One region of the Pseudomonas sp. JQ36 genome, then DNA from elsewhere that is predicted to be linked to it. Evidence: predicted binding sites of a transcription regulator. Region 1 holds the regulator's gene; the other holds the start of a gene.

What was found. The regulator sigma-54, encoded in region 1, starts transcription at its own class of promoters, with help from an activator protein. The targets are predictions, from matches to a motif close to ANTGGCATNNANNTTGCTNT.
Region 2: a site for sigma-54 is predicted at 3,295-3,314, ahead of ACS4NR_RS03190 (circularly permuted type 2 ATP-grasp protein). Genes of this name have one in related genera too.

What each region holds. Positions count from the first base shown of each region.
Region 1 covers NZ_CM132642.1:5,819,986-5,825,916, forward strand. The annotation lists gene rapZ (RNase adapter RapZ) at 1-263, opposite strand, end outside; gene ptsN (PTS IIA-like nitrogen regulatory protein PtsN) at 266-730, opposite strand; gene hpf (ribosome hibernation-promoting factor, HPF/YfiA family) at 743-1,051, opposite strand; gene ACS4NR_RS26200 (RNA polymerase factor sigma-54) at 1,125-2,618, opposite strand; gene lptB (LPS export ABC transporter ATP-binding protein) at 2,806-3,531, opposite strand; gene lptA (lipopolysaccharide transport periplasmic protein LptA) at 3,531-4,076, opposite strand; gene lptC (LPS export ABC transporter periplasmic protein LptC) at 4,063-4,635, opposite strand; gene ACS4NR_RS26220 (KdsC family phosphatase) at 4,644-5,168, opposite strand; gene ACS4NR_RS26225 (KpsF/GutQ family sugar-phosphate isomerase) at 5,168-5,931, opposite strand, start outside.
Region 2 covers NZ_CM132642.1:650,636-656,566, reverse strand. The annotation lists gene ACS4NR_RS03200 (transglutaminase family protein) at 90-893, opposite strand; gene ACS4NR_RS03195 (alpha-E domain-containing protein) at 890-1,840, opposite strand; gene ACS4NR_RS03190 (circularly permuted type 2 ATP-grasp protein) at 1,853-3,262, opposite strand; gene ACS4NR_RS03185 (ribonuclease E inhibitor RraB) at 3,797-4,144, opposite strand; gene ACS4NR_RS03180 (hypothetical protein) at 4,357-4,590, opposite strand; gene speE (polyamine aminopropyltransferase) at 4,808-5,683, opposite strand.

The DNA.
Region 1 (5,931 bases):
AACACATCGCACTGGATGTGCCGGGCCCGGACTTCTTCAAGCAGTTCGGGGAAACGCGACAGGTGGCTCGGCAGATTGCGCGCATCGATCGACACGGCCACCAGCGGCTGGGTTAGCTCGGTGTGAATCAGGGCGCGTTCGGCGAGTTCCGGTAGCAGGCCGGCCGGCAGGTTGTCGATGCAGTAGTAGCCGTTGTCCTCAAGGACATCCAGGGCGGTGCTTTTACCCGAGCCGGAACGGCCACTGACGATGATCAAACGCATGATTAATGACCGTTCTGCTCGCTCAGGACGACCTGATACAAGGCTTCGTTGCTCGGTGCGCTGCGCAGTTTTTCGCGCACTTCCTTGCGATCGAGCATGCTGGCGATCTGGCGCAGTAATTCCAGGTGGGCATCGGTGGCCGCTTCCGGGACCAGCAGAACAAACAGCAGGTCGACCGGTGCGCCGTCGATGGCATCGAAATCGATGGGGGCATCAAGGTGCATCAGCGCGCTGATAGGCGATTCGCAGCCTTTGAGGCGACAGTGGGGAATGGCGATACCGTTGCCGAAACCGGTGGAACCGAGTTTCTCACGGGCTACCAGGCTCTCGAAAACATCCTGCATGGCCAGATCCGGCACTTCTTTATGGATGAGGTTGGCAATCTGTTCGAGGGCTTTCTTTTTACTGCCGCCCGGCACGTTCACCAGGGAACGGCCGGGGGTCAGGATACTTTCAAGTCGGATCATGGGTTGGGGGTGTTAACGACCGGTTGCGCCCTGAAGGAGGCTCTGGGTCTTTTCCTTATGCTTTTTGAGTTGGCGATCCAGCTTGTCGGTCAGTGAGTCGATCGCAGCGTACATATCGGTATCTTCTGCGTTGGCGACCACTTCGCTGCCGGGTATATGCAAGGTGGCTTCGATTTTCTGCTTGAGCTTTTCGACACACATCGTGACCTGCACGTTGGTGATCTTGTCGAAATGGCGCTCCAATCGTTCGAGTTTCTCGTTGATGTAGGTGCGCAGAGGTTCGGTCACTTCCAGTTGGTGTCCACTGATGTTGACTTGCATACAGCTTCTCCTTCGTTGCCAGTGCATAAAGCGGCAGGCCGAAGAGCCTGCCACTGGAACGCTGTAACGTGGCTTACATCAACCGCTTGCGTTCGCTCGAAGGCGCGATCCCGAGGGATTCGCGGTACTTGGCGACGGTGCGGCGAGCCACCTGAATGCCTTGTGCCTCCAGTAAACCAGCGATCTTGCTGTCACTCAACGGCTTTTTCTGATTTTCCGCCGCAACCAGTTTTTTGATGATCGCGCGGATCGCCGTGGACGAGCATTCGCCGCCTTCGGAGGTGCTGACGTGGCTGGAGAAAAAGTATTTCAGTTCATAAATACCGCGCGGGGTATGCATGAATTTCTGGGTGGTGACCCGGGAAATCGTCGATTCGTGCATGCCGACCGCCTCGGCGATGTCATGCAGGACCAACGGCTTCATGGCTTCATCGCCGTATTCCAGGAAGCCGCGCTGATGCTCGACAATCTGGGTGGCCACTTTCATCAGCGTTTCGTTGCGGCTTTGCAGGCTTTTGATGAACCAGCGTGCCTCTTGGAGCTGATTGCGCATGAAGGTGTTGTCGGCACTGGTGTCGGCGCGACGGACGAAACCGGCGTACTGCGCGTTGACCCGCAGACGGGGCACCGACTCTTGGTTCAGCTCAACCAGCCAGCGCTCGTTGTCCTTGCGCACAATGACGTCGGGCACCACGTACTCGGCTTCGGTCGATTCGATCTGCGAGCCCGGGCGCGGATTGAGGCTCTGCACCAGTTCGATGACCTGGCGCAGTTCATCTTCCTTGAGCTTCATGCGCCGCATCAGTTGGCTGTAGTCGCGACTCCCCAGCAGATCAATGTAATCGCTGACCAGCCGTTTGGCTTCGTTGAGCCACGGGGTCTTGGCCGGGAGCTGACGCAGTTGCAGCAGCAGGCATTCGCCAAGGTTGCGCGCGCCGATGCCGGCGGGTTCAAACTGCTGGATGCGATGCAGAACGGCTTCGATCTCGTCCAGCTCGATGTCGAGCTCCGGATCAAAGGCGTCGAGAATTTCTTCTAGGGTTTCGTCGAGGTACCCCTGATTGTTGATGCAATCGATCAGGGTCACGGCGATCAAGCGGTCGGTGTCGGACATCGGCGCCAGGTTCAATTGCCACAACAGATGGCTTTGCAGGCTTTCCCCGGCGGAGGTGCGGGTGGTGAAGTCCCACTCGTCGTCATCGCTGCTGGGCAGGCTGCTGGCGCTGGTCTGGTAGACATCTTCCCAGGCGGTATCAACGGGCAGTTCGTTAGGAATGCGCTCGTTCCATTCGCCATCTTCCAGGTTGTCCACCGTCGGGGCGGCTTCCTGATAGGACGGTTCCTGAATGTCGGTGTTGGGTTTTTGTTCGGCGTTGTCGGCCAAAGGATCGGTATTGTCGAAGTCGTCGCCTTCTTCCTGGCGTTCGAGCATCGGATTGGATTCCAGGGCCTCCTGGATTTCCTGTTGCAGGTCCAGGGTCGACAATTGGAGCAGGCGGATGGCCTGTTGCAGCTGCGGTGTCATCGTCAGCTGCTGGCCCATTCTCAAGACTAGCGATGGTTTCATGGCAGGGGCTTAACACCTTATTCGCCGGCGCGCATGCGCCATCCACTACAGGGCGCCGGAGCGCCAAACTTAAGCAAATTATATGCCTGAAACTGTCGTGTTTGCCTAGAGCGCTGTAACAATAAAAGCGTTTTAAATCCTGCTTGAATCGATACAGCGCCCGGGCGGCTCACCGGGCACTGTTCGCTTATAGGCGGAACTCGTGGCCCAGGTACACTTCCTTCACCAGATCGTTGGCAAGGATGGTCGCCGAATCGCCTTCAGCGATCAGTTGACCGTCGTTGACGATGTAGGCGGTCTCGCAGATATCCAGGGTCTCACGCACGTTGTGGTCGGTGATCAGTACACCGATGCCCTTGGCCTTGAGGTGGTGGATGATCTGCTTGATGTCGCCGACCGAGATCGGGTCGACACCGGCGAACGGTTCGTCGAGCAGGATGAATTTCGGTGCGGTCGCCAGGGCGCGGGCGATTTCCACCCGGCGGCGTTCACCACCGGACAGGCTCATGCCGAGGTTGTCGCGGATGTGGCTGATGTGGAATTCCTGCAACAGGCTTTCCAGTTCCTTGCGACGACCGGCCTTGTCGAGTTCCGCGCGGGTTTCGAGGATGGCCATGATGTTATCGGCCACCGACAGTTTGCGGAAAATCGACGCTTCCTGCGGCAGATAGCCGATACCGGCCTTGGCACGGCCGTGCATCGGCTGATGGCTGACGTCCAGATCATCGATCAGTACGCGGCCCTGATCGGCCTGCACCAGGCCGACGATCATGTAGAAGCAGGTGGTCTTGCCCGCGCCGTTCGGGCCGAGCAGGCCAACGATCTGGCCGCTGTCGATCGACAGGCTGACGTCGCGCACAACCTGGCGGCTTTTATAGGCCTTGGCCAGGTGTTGAGCTTTCAGAGTTGCCATTACTGGGTTTTCTCGTCGGTTTTCTTCTTCGGCTGGATCACCATGTCGATACGCGGACGCGCTTCGGTGACTTTGCTGCCGGTAGCGCGACCGGCACTGGCCAGCTTCTTCACCGTGTCATAGACGATTTTCTCGCCCTGAGTGGTGTTGTTGTCCTTGTCGACAACCTTGGCCTTGTCGATCAGCACGACGCGGTTTTGCGCGGCATGGTACTGAATCGTCACACCCCAGCCCTGAACAGGCTTGGTGTCACCCTGGGTTTGCAGTTGCTCGAAGTAGGCAAGGTTGCCGACCGAAGTCACCACGTCGATGTCACCGGTCGGGGTGCGAGTGATGGTCACCGTATTGCCCTTAACGATCATCGAACCCTGGGTAATGATCACGTCACCTTTATAGGTGGCGATGCCGTTCTTGTCGTCCAGCTGGGCGTCGTCGGCCTGAATGCGGATAGGTTGCTGCTGATCGTTCGGCAGAGCCCAGGCGCTCACGCTTCCCAGTGCTGCGCCCAGACTGAGCAAAATAGGGAGGGTTTTAACGAGCCTCATACTGTCCTCTTACGTTCGATAGCAGGTGTATCCTGCTTTCCTTCAAATACGCTTTCATTCCTACACCAGTCGATACACCGCCAGCGCCGTCGATTCTAACGGGTTGCTCGGTCTGCGCATATTGTTGCTGCGGGAACACCGTCATGCGAGTGGAGGTGACCAGCAGATCGCGGTTCTTTTCGTCGGTGCGCTTGATGCGCACGGAATCGATCAGTTCGACCTGCGTGCCGTCCGGATTCACTTCGCCACGCTCACTGGTTACGTGCCACGGAAATTCGGTGCCGCGGTACATGTTCAGGTCGGGTTTGGTCACGAGTGTGATGTCCGTTGCCTTGACGTGCTCGGCCTTGTCGGAGGTCATCTCGTACTGCACTTTGCCGTCTGGCAAGTATTGCAGAGTGTGTGTGTTGGTGGCGTACCAGTCGATAGCGGTGTCTTCGACTTTGGCCACAGGCTTGTCGAGGAAGCGTTCCGGACTGATGTTCCAGTAGCCGACCGCCGCAAACATGGCGGCGATGCAGCCGAACAGCAGGAAGTTGCGAAATTTTTTGCTAAACATGGTTTGGCTCACAGGTACGCGGCGTTGGCCGCATCGAGGCGGCCCTGGGCGCGCAGGATCAATTCGCAGAATTCGCGGGCGGCACCTTCGCCGCCACGGGCCCGAGTGACGCCATGGGCGTGTTCGCGCACGAAATCGGCAGCATTGGCAACGGCCATGCCCAGACCTACGCGGCGGATCACCGGCAGGTCAGGCAAGTCGTCACCGAGGTAGGCGACCTGTTCATAGCTTAGGCCCAGTTGCGCCAGTAGACCGTCCAGAACCACCAATTTGTCTTCGCGGCCCTGAAACAGGTGCGGGATACCGAGGTTCTTCGCCCGACGTTCAACCACCGGCGTCTTGCGGCCACTGATGATGGCGGTCTCGACACCGGCATTCATCAGCATCTTGATGCCTTGGCCGTCGAGGGTGTTGAAGGTCTTGAATTCGCTGCCGTCTTCGAGGAAGTACAGGCGCCCGTCGGTGAGGACGCCGTCGACGTCGAACACCGCCAGTTTGATCGCTTTGCCGCGCTGCAGCAGATCGGTTGTCATTACATCACTCCTGCACGCAGCAGATCGGAGAGGTTGAAGGCGCCGATCGGGCGATCTTCTTCGTCCACGACCACCAGTGCGTTGATTCGGTGGTCTTCCATGATTTTCAGGGCTTCAGCGGCGAGCATCTCTGGTCGTGCGGTCTTGCCGTGTGCGGTCATGACCTGGTCGATGGTGGCGCTGCGGATGTCGATGCTGCGGTCCAGCGTGCGACGCAAGTCACCGTCGGTGAAGATCCCGGCCAGTTTGCCATCGGCTTCGACAATCGCGGTCATGCCCAGACCCTTGCGGGTCATTTCCATGAGCGCGTCCTTGAGCAGGGTGCCGCGCTGCACTTGCGGCAGCTCTAGCCCGGCGTGCATGACATTTTCCACTTTCAGCAGCAGGCGTCGACCCAGAGCGCCGCCCGGGTGCGAAAAAGCAAAATCTTCGGCGGTGAAACCACGCGCTTCGAGCAGCGCCACGGCCAGGGCATCGCCCATGACCAGCGCGGCGGTGGTCGAGGAAGTCGGTGCCAGGTTCAGTGGGCAGGCTTCGTGTTCGACGTGAACGTTGAGATTGACTTCGGCGGCCTTGGCCAGCGGCGATTGCGGATTGCCGGTGAGGCTGATCAACTGGATGCCAAGGCGCTTGATCAATGGCAGCAGGGTGACGATTTCGTTGGTCGAGCCAGAGTTGGAGAGCGCGAGGATCACGTCGTCGCGGGTGATCATGCCCATGTCGCCATGGCTGGCTTCGGCCGGATGGACGAAAAATGCCGGGG
Region 2 (5,931 bases), 920 kb from region 1:
CGCGATAGCGGAGTGTCAGTCACTGATCCTTAAACTGACGACCGCTATCGCGAGCAGGCTCACTCCTACAAGGGTTACGTGTGAACCCGTTATTGTTGTTGCACGGAGATAACCGGCGTCGGCGACACGAACACCTTCGCATGCATCTGCTCACAACCACCGCCGCGGCGCATGCCGCGCACCGGGCAGGCGTCCAGATAATCCAGGCCCACCGCCAGTTTCAGATGGCGCTCAGGCCGGGCCAATTGGTTGGTCACGTCAAAGCTGTACCAGGCGTCATCCAGCCACGCTTCGGCCCAGGCATGACTGGCCAGGTGCTCGGCGTCCTCGCTGTACAGATAGCCCGACACATAACGCGACGGAATACCCAGGCTGCGTGCACAGGCGAGAAAGGCATGGGTGTGATCCTGGCAAACCCCGGCGCGCCCGGCGAAGGCTTCGGCAGCACTGGTGTCGACTTCGGTCGAACCCGGCGTGTAGCTGATGTGCTGGTTCAAACCGTGCATCAGGTCGATCAGCGCAGTGCGATCGCGCCGCTGCTTGCAGGATCTCTCGGCAAACGCCCGTAGTGCTTCGTCCGCCTCGGTCAGCCGGGTGAAACGCAGAAACGGCAGCGCCGACTGGCTCTCATGCTCGGCCTCGCGCAATTCGTCGATATCGACCTGGCCACGGGCGCCGATGATGATCGCTTCGTGCGGCTCATCCATGGTCAGCACATGCAGAATGTTGCCGAACGGATCGAGCTGGGCGCGCACCGGACGCGGCAGGTCGAGTTGCCAGCTCAACACGTGCTGACGCTCGCTGTCGTGCGGGGTCAGGCGCAAATACTGGATGCTCGCCCGCACCTGATCTTCGTAGTGATAGGTGGTCTCGTGGCTTATGGAAAGTCTCATGCAGCCTCCAGGTATGAACTGTGAATCGCGTTGCCCAACTGGCGCACCAGCGGGATGAATTCGGTGAGCCAGGCATGCAGGCCTTCGGCGAGGATTTCGTTGATACCGGTGTAGCGCAGGCGTGCGTCCATCTCGGCAGCCAAGCGCTGCGCCGGACGGCCATTGGCGCCGGGCAACTGGGCGAGGATCTGGTCGATTTCCTCGGTGCAGGCGCGCAGCGAGCGCGGTACATCGGCACGCAACAGCAGCAGTTCGGCGACATGCCGGGCGCCGGGGGCGTCGCGGTAGATCTCGGTGTAGGCCTCGAACGACGACAGTGCCCGCAGCAGCGCACTCCACTGGTAATAGGCGTGGGCGGTGCCGTCACTGACCGCTTCGGCCTGATCGCCGGCCATTTCATAGCGCGCATCGAGCAGGCGCAACGTGTTATCCGCACGCTCGATGAACGTGCCCAGACGAATGAAACGGAACGCATCGTTGCGCATGATGGTGCCGTAGGACGCGCCACGGAACAGGTGCGAGCGCTCCTTGATCCACTCGCAGAAACGGCTCATGCCGTAACGGCTCAGGCCCTGTTCGGCAATGCCGCGAATCTCCAGCCAGGTGGCGTTGATGTTCTCCCACATGTCCGCAGTGATGCGCCCGCGTACCGCATGCGCACTGGCTCGCGCGGCGCCGAGGCAGCTGTAGATGCTCGCCGGGTTGGCTGCGTCGAGGGCGAAGAAGTGCAGCAGGCGTTCGGCATGCAGTTCGCCGTGACGCTCCAGATAATCATCGAGGGTGCCAGTGATCAACAGCGGCATGGCCAGTTCGTGCAAACCGTCGCCGCGACCGTCCTGCGGCATCAGCGACAGCGAATAGCTTATATCGAGCATCCGTGCGAGGTTTTCCGCCCGCTCCAGGTAACGCGACATCCAGTACAGATCCGAGGCAGTTCTACTTAACATGGCAAGCTTCCTTCAATCCTCGACCACCCAGGTGTCCTTGGTTCCGCCGCCCTGGGAGGAATTCACCACCAGGGAGCCTTCACGCAGGGCGACACGGGTCAAACCGCCGGGCACGACCCGGGTTTCGCGGCCAGACAGTACAAACGGACGCAGGTCGATATGGCGCGGCGCAATGCCGTTTTCGACAAAGGTCGGACAGGTCGACAGCGACAGCGTCGGCTGCGCAATGTAAGCGTGGGGCTTGGCCTTGATCCGCTCACGGAACGCATCAATCTGCGCCGTGGTTGACGCCGGCCCCACCAGCATTCCGTAACCGCCGGAGCCCTGGGTCTCCTTGACCACCAGATCCGGAAGATTGGCCAGTACATGGGAAAGTTCCGAGGGGTTGCGGCACTGCCAGGTCGGCACGTTCTTCAGGATCGGTTCTTCGTCGAGGTAGAAACGGATCATCTCGGTGACAAACGGGTACACCGACTTGTCATCCGCCACGCCGGTGCCGATGGCATTGGCCAGCACCACGTTGCCGGAACGGTAGGACGACAGCAGCCCCGGTACACCGAGCATCGAGTCGGGGTTGAATGCCAACGGATCGAGGAACGCGTCGTCGAGCCGACGGTAGATCACGTCCACCGCTTTCGGGCCATCGGTGGTGCGCATGAAGACCTTGTCGTCACGCACGAACAGGTCGGCGCCCTCCACCAGTTCAACGCCCATTTCCCGTGCGAGGAACGCGTGTTCGAAGAATGCACTGTTGAAGCGCCCCGGCGTCAGCACCACCACACTCGGGTCGTCGATCGGGCTGGAGCTTTTCAGGGTGTCGAGCAACAGATTCGGGTAGTGGTCGATGGGCGCGATGCGCTGGGCGGCGAACAGCTCCGGGAACAGGCGCATCATCATTTTGCGGTCTTCGAGCATGTAACTGACGCCGCTCGGGGTACGCAGGTTGTCTTCGAGCACGTAGTAGGTGCCGTCGCCGTCGCGCACCAGATCGACGCCGGAAATGTGCGAGTAGATGTCGCGGTGCAGATCCAGGCCCTGCATCGCCAACTGGTACTGCTCGTTGGCCAGCACCTGTTCGGCGGGGATGATCCCGGCCTTGATGATGCGCTGCTCGTGATAAAGGTCGGCGAGGAACATGTTCAACGCCTTGACCCGCTGGATGCAGCCGCGCTCGACGATCCGCCACTCGCTGGCTGGAATGCTGCGCGGAATGGTGTCGAACGGAATCAGGCGCTCGGTACCCTGCTCGTCGCCATAGAGTGTGAAAGTGATCCCGGCCCGGTGGAACAGCAGATCGGCCTCGCGTCGCCGTTGTGCCAGCAACTCGTCAGGCGTGTCGGCCAGCCAGCGGGCGAACTCCCGGTAATGCGGGCGGACCTGGCCGCCGGCATCGTACATTTCATCAAAATAGGTGCGGATCATGCCGTACTCCTTGTCACCCGGACCTACAGGCCTTCGCAAGGCCCGTGCCATCGGCATAAACGCTTTGATTTCAATCGGTTGGATAATCACGCCAGCAGCACCGCACCATTCCTGTGCGGCAATTGCCCCAACCGGATTGCCCCCGCTTCATTGCGACGCATTGCATCGCCTATCACCAGCATAGTCAGAGTTGATTTCACCGCTCGCACGGAGCTGCGGATAATCGGCGCATCCGCTGAAAACTTCCCCCGGTGAAGGTTTCAGCTCCACTGATCCGGACTGCCCGCGCAGTCCCCGCAGGCCTTAACCCTGACCGGTTTCCGCTCCTTATCGGACTTCCCTTTTAGCCACCCTCTCCGGTGGCTTTTTTTTGCCTTTCTGAAATGTTTTGAAAGCAAAAGCAAAAGATCGCAGCCTTCGGCAGCTCCTACAGGTGATTGGTGTAGGAGCTGCCGGAGGCTGCGATCTTTTGCTCTTTGAAACGACAACGGCCAACCCGAAGGTCAGCCGTTGCTCAATACCTGAAACCAGAGATCAATTCAGACGATGGCGGTTACGCACCTCCTGCTTGACGCCCCAGCCCTCGATGATGCCGCCCAGCGGCTCGACCACGGCAGAGAAACCCTGCTCGAAATCGCCAATGTCGTCATAGGTCGCGTACATCACTTTGCTCAATTCCAGCGACCAGGCGCCATCGTCGCGCGCGCTGACCTGGGCATTGATGGATTCACCACGAAATTTGCCTGCCGCCCTGCGCGCCCGCTCCTCGTCCGGGAAAATGGCGTAGAACTCGATGGGATGGAATCGGGAAAAGTCGAAACCGCCTTCTTTCATGCGGCGCAGAACATTGCTGCTGATGTCTTCTTGATAGGCTGTGCTCATGAATCGTCCCCCTCGGATAGATGGATAGACTTTCCGTATTCCCGCCCCGGGCCTTACAGGCCAAAAGTACATCGGCAAACAGGTTGCCGGCGGGAAACAAGCATGTAGCTGACAAGACCAGACCTTAGCGATTCGTTCGCTGATCTCGCTTGCAGAGTAGCCCCAAGATAGAGCTGCTGCCAAGGCCTGGTTTACAAGATGACAGGAAGTGTTCAGACAAGTGTGATGCTGCGGATTTCGATGCCGTTCTGGGTCTTGAGGTTTTTCACCCCGGCATCGGCGGTGCGTCCTTCCAGATCGTTCAGATCCAGTTGGGCGGCGACCGGAAGAAGCCGCTCCTTGATCAGCCGTGCAGCTTCATCATCGGACGGGCATTCCTCACGTTCGAAGATCTCATCAACGATTTCACCATGATCATCCACGAAAGTGACTTTCCACTTTTGCATCGGTGCCTCCTCGATCAAACCCGCAAATGGGCTTACTACTATCTCGACTTTTGGCGAGATTGATCGTTCAAAAGGATTGCAGCGGACGAACATGAAAAAAAATATATCCACTGTAGGAGCTGCCGCAGGCTGCGATCTTTTGACTTTGATTGTTTAAAAAGCAAGATCAAATGATCGCAGCCTGCGGCAGCTCCTACAGGGGTTTTGCAGCGTTCTTTTAGTCGTTGCTTGGCTTGTTGATCGCCTGCAACACGTACTGCGGCAGTGCAAATGCGCCGATGTGGATTTCCGGGTTGTAGTAGCGGGTGACGATGCCGCTGCCGATGAAGCGCTGTTGCAGGGTTTCACGGCTCAGCTTGCGGTAGGCCGGGTTGGTCGAGCCCCAGGCGAAGGTCATCGAACCGCCGATGTAGGTCGGCACCGCTGCCTGATAGAAGTGCCAGTCCGGGAACAGGCTGCGCAGGCGACCAGCGGTGGTTTTGACTTCATCGATCTGCATGAACGGCGTGCCGTTCTGGGTCACGAGGATCCCGCCTTCGTTCAGGCAACGGTGGCAGGCCTGATAGAAGTTCTCCGAGAACAGCACTTCGCCCGGGCCGATCGGATCGGTGGAGTCAGAGATGATCACGTCGAATTTTTCCGTGGTGGTGGCGACGAAACGCATGCCGTCGTCGATCACCAGGTTCAGCCGTGGATCGTCGTAGGCGCCCTTGGAGTGGTTCGGCAGGAATTCCTTGCACATGTCGACCACGGTGCCGTCGATCTCGACCATGGTGATGTGCTCGACGCCGGCGTGCTTGGTCACTTCGCGCAGCATGCCGCCGTCGCCACCGCCGATGATCAGCACGCGCTTGGCGGTGCCGTGAGCGAGGATCGGCACGTGAGTGAGCATTTCGTGGTAGATGAATTCATCGGCTTCGGTGGTCTGGATCACGCCGTCCAGCGCCATCACCCGGCCCATGCGCGGGTTCTGGAAAATCACCAGATGCTGGTGTTCGGTGCGCACTTCGTGCAGCAGTTTTTCCATGCGAAAACGCTGGCCGTAGCCTTCGTAGAGGGTTTCCAGGTACTCGCTGGTTTTGGTGACGGTCATGGTCAAGTGCTCCGATGAATGCGCGGGCGCCAATCGTGGGGGACGATTGCCCGGGAAAGGCGCGCATTCTACGTTGCCGAAGATGACAGGTCGAACCTTCCTCCGACAGAGCACACTCTGGAGGTAACGCAAGACCAATGTGGGAGCGGGCTTGCTCGCGAAAGCGGAGTGTCATTCAACCTGTGTTTCGACTGAACAATCGCCTTCGCGAGCAAGCCCGCTCCCACAGGGGGATCAGCGTGTTTTTG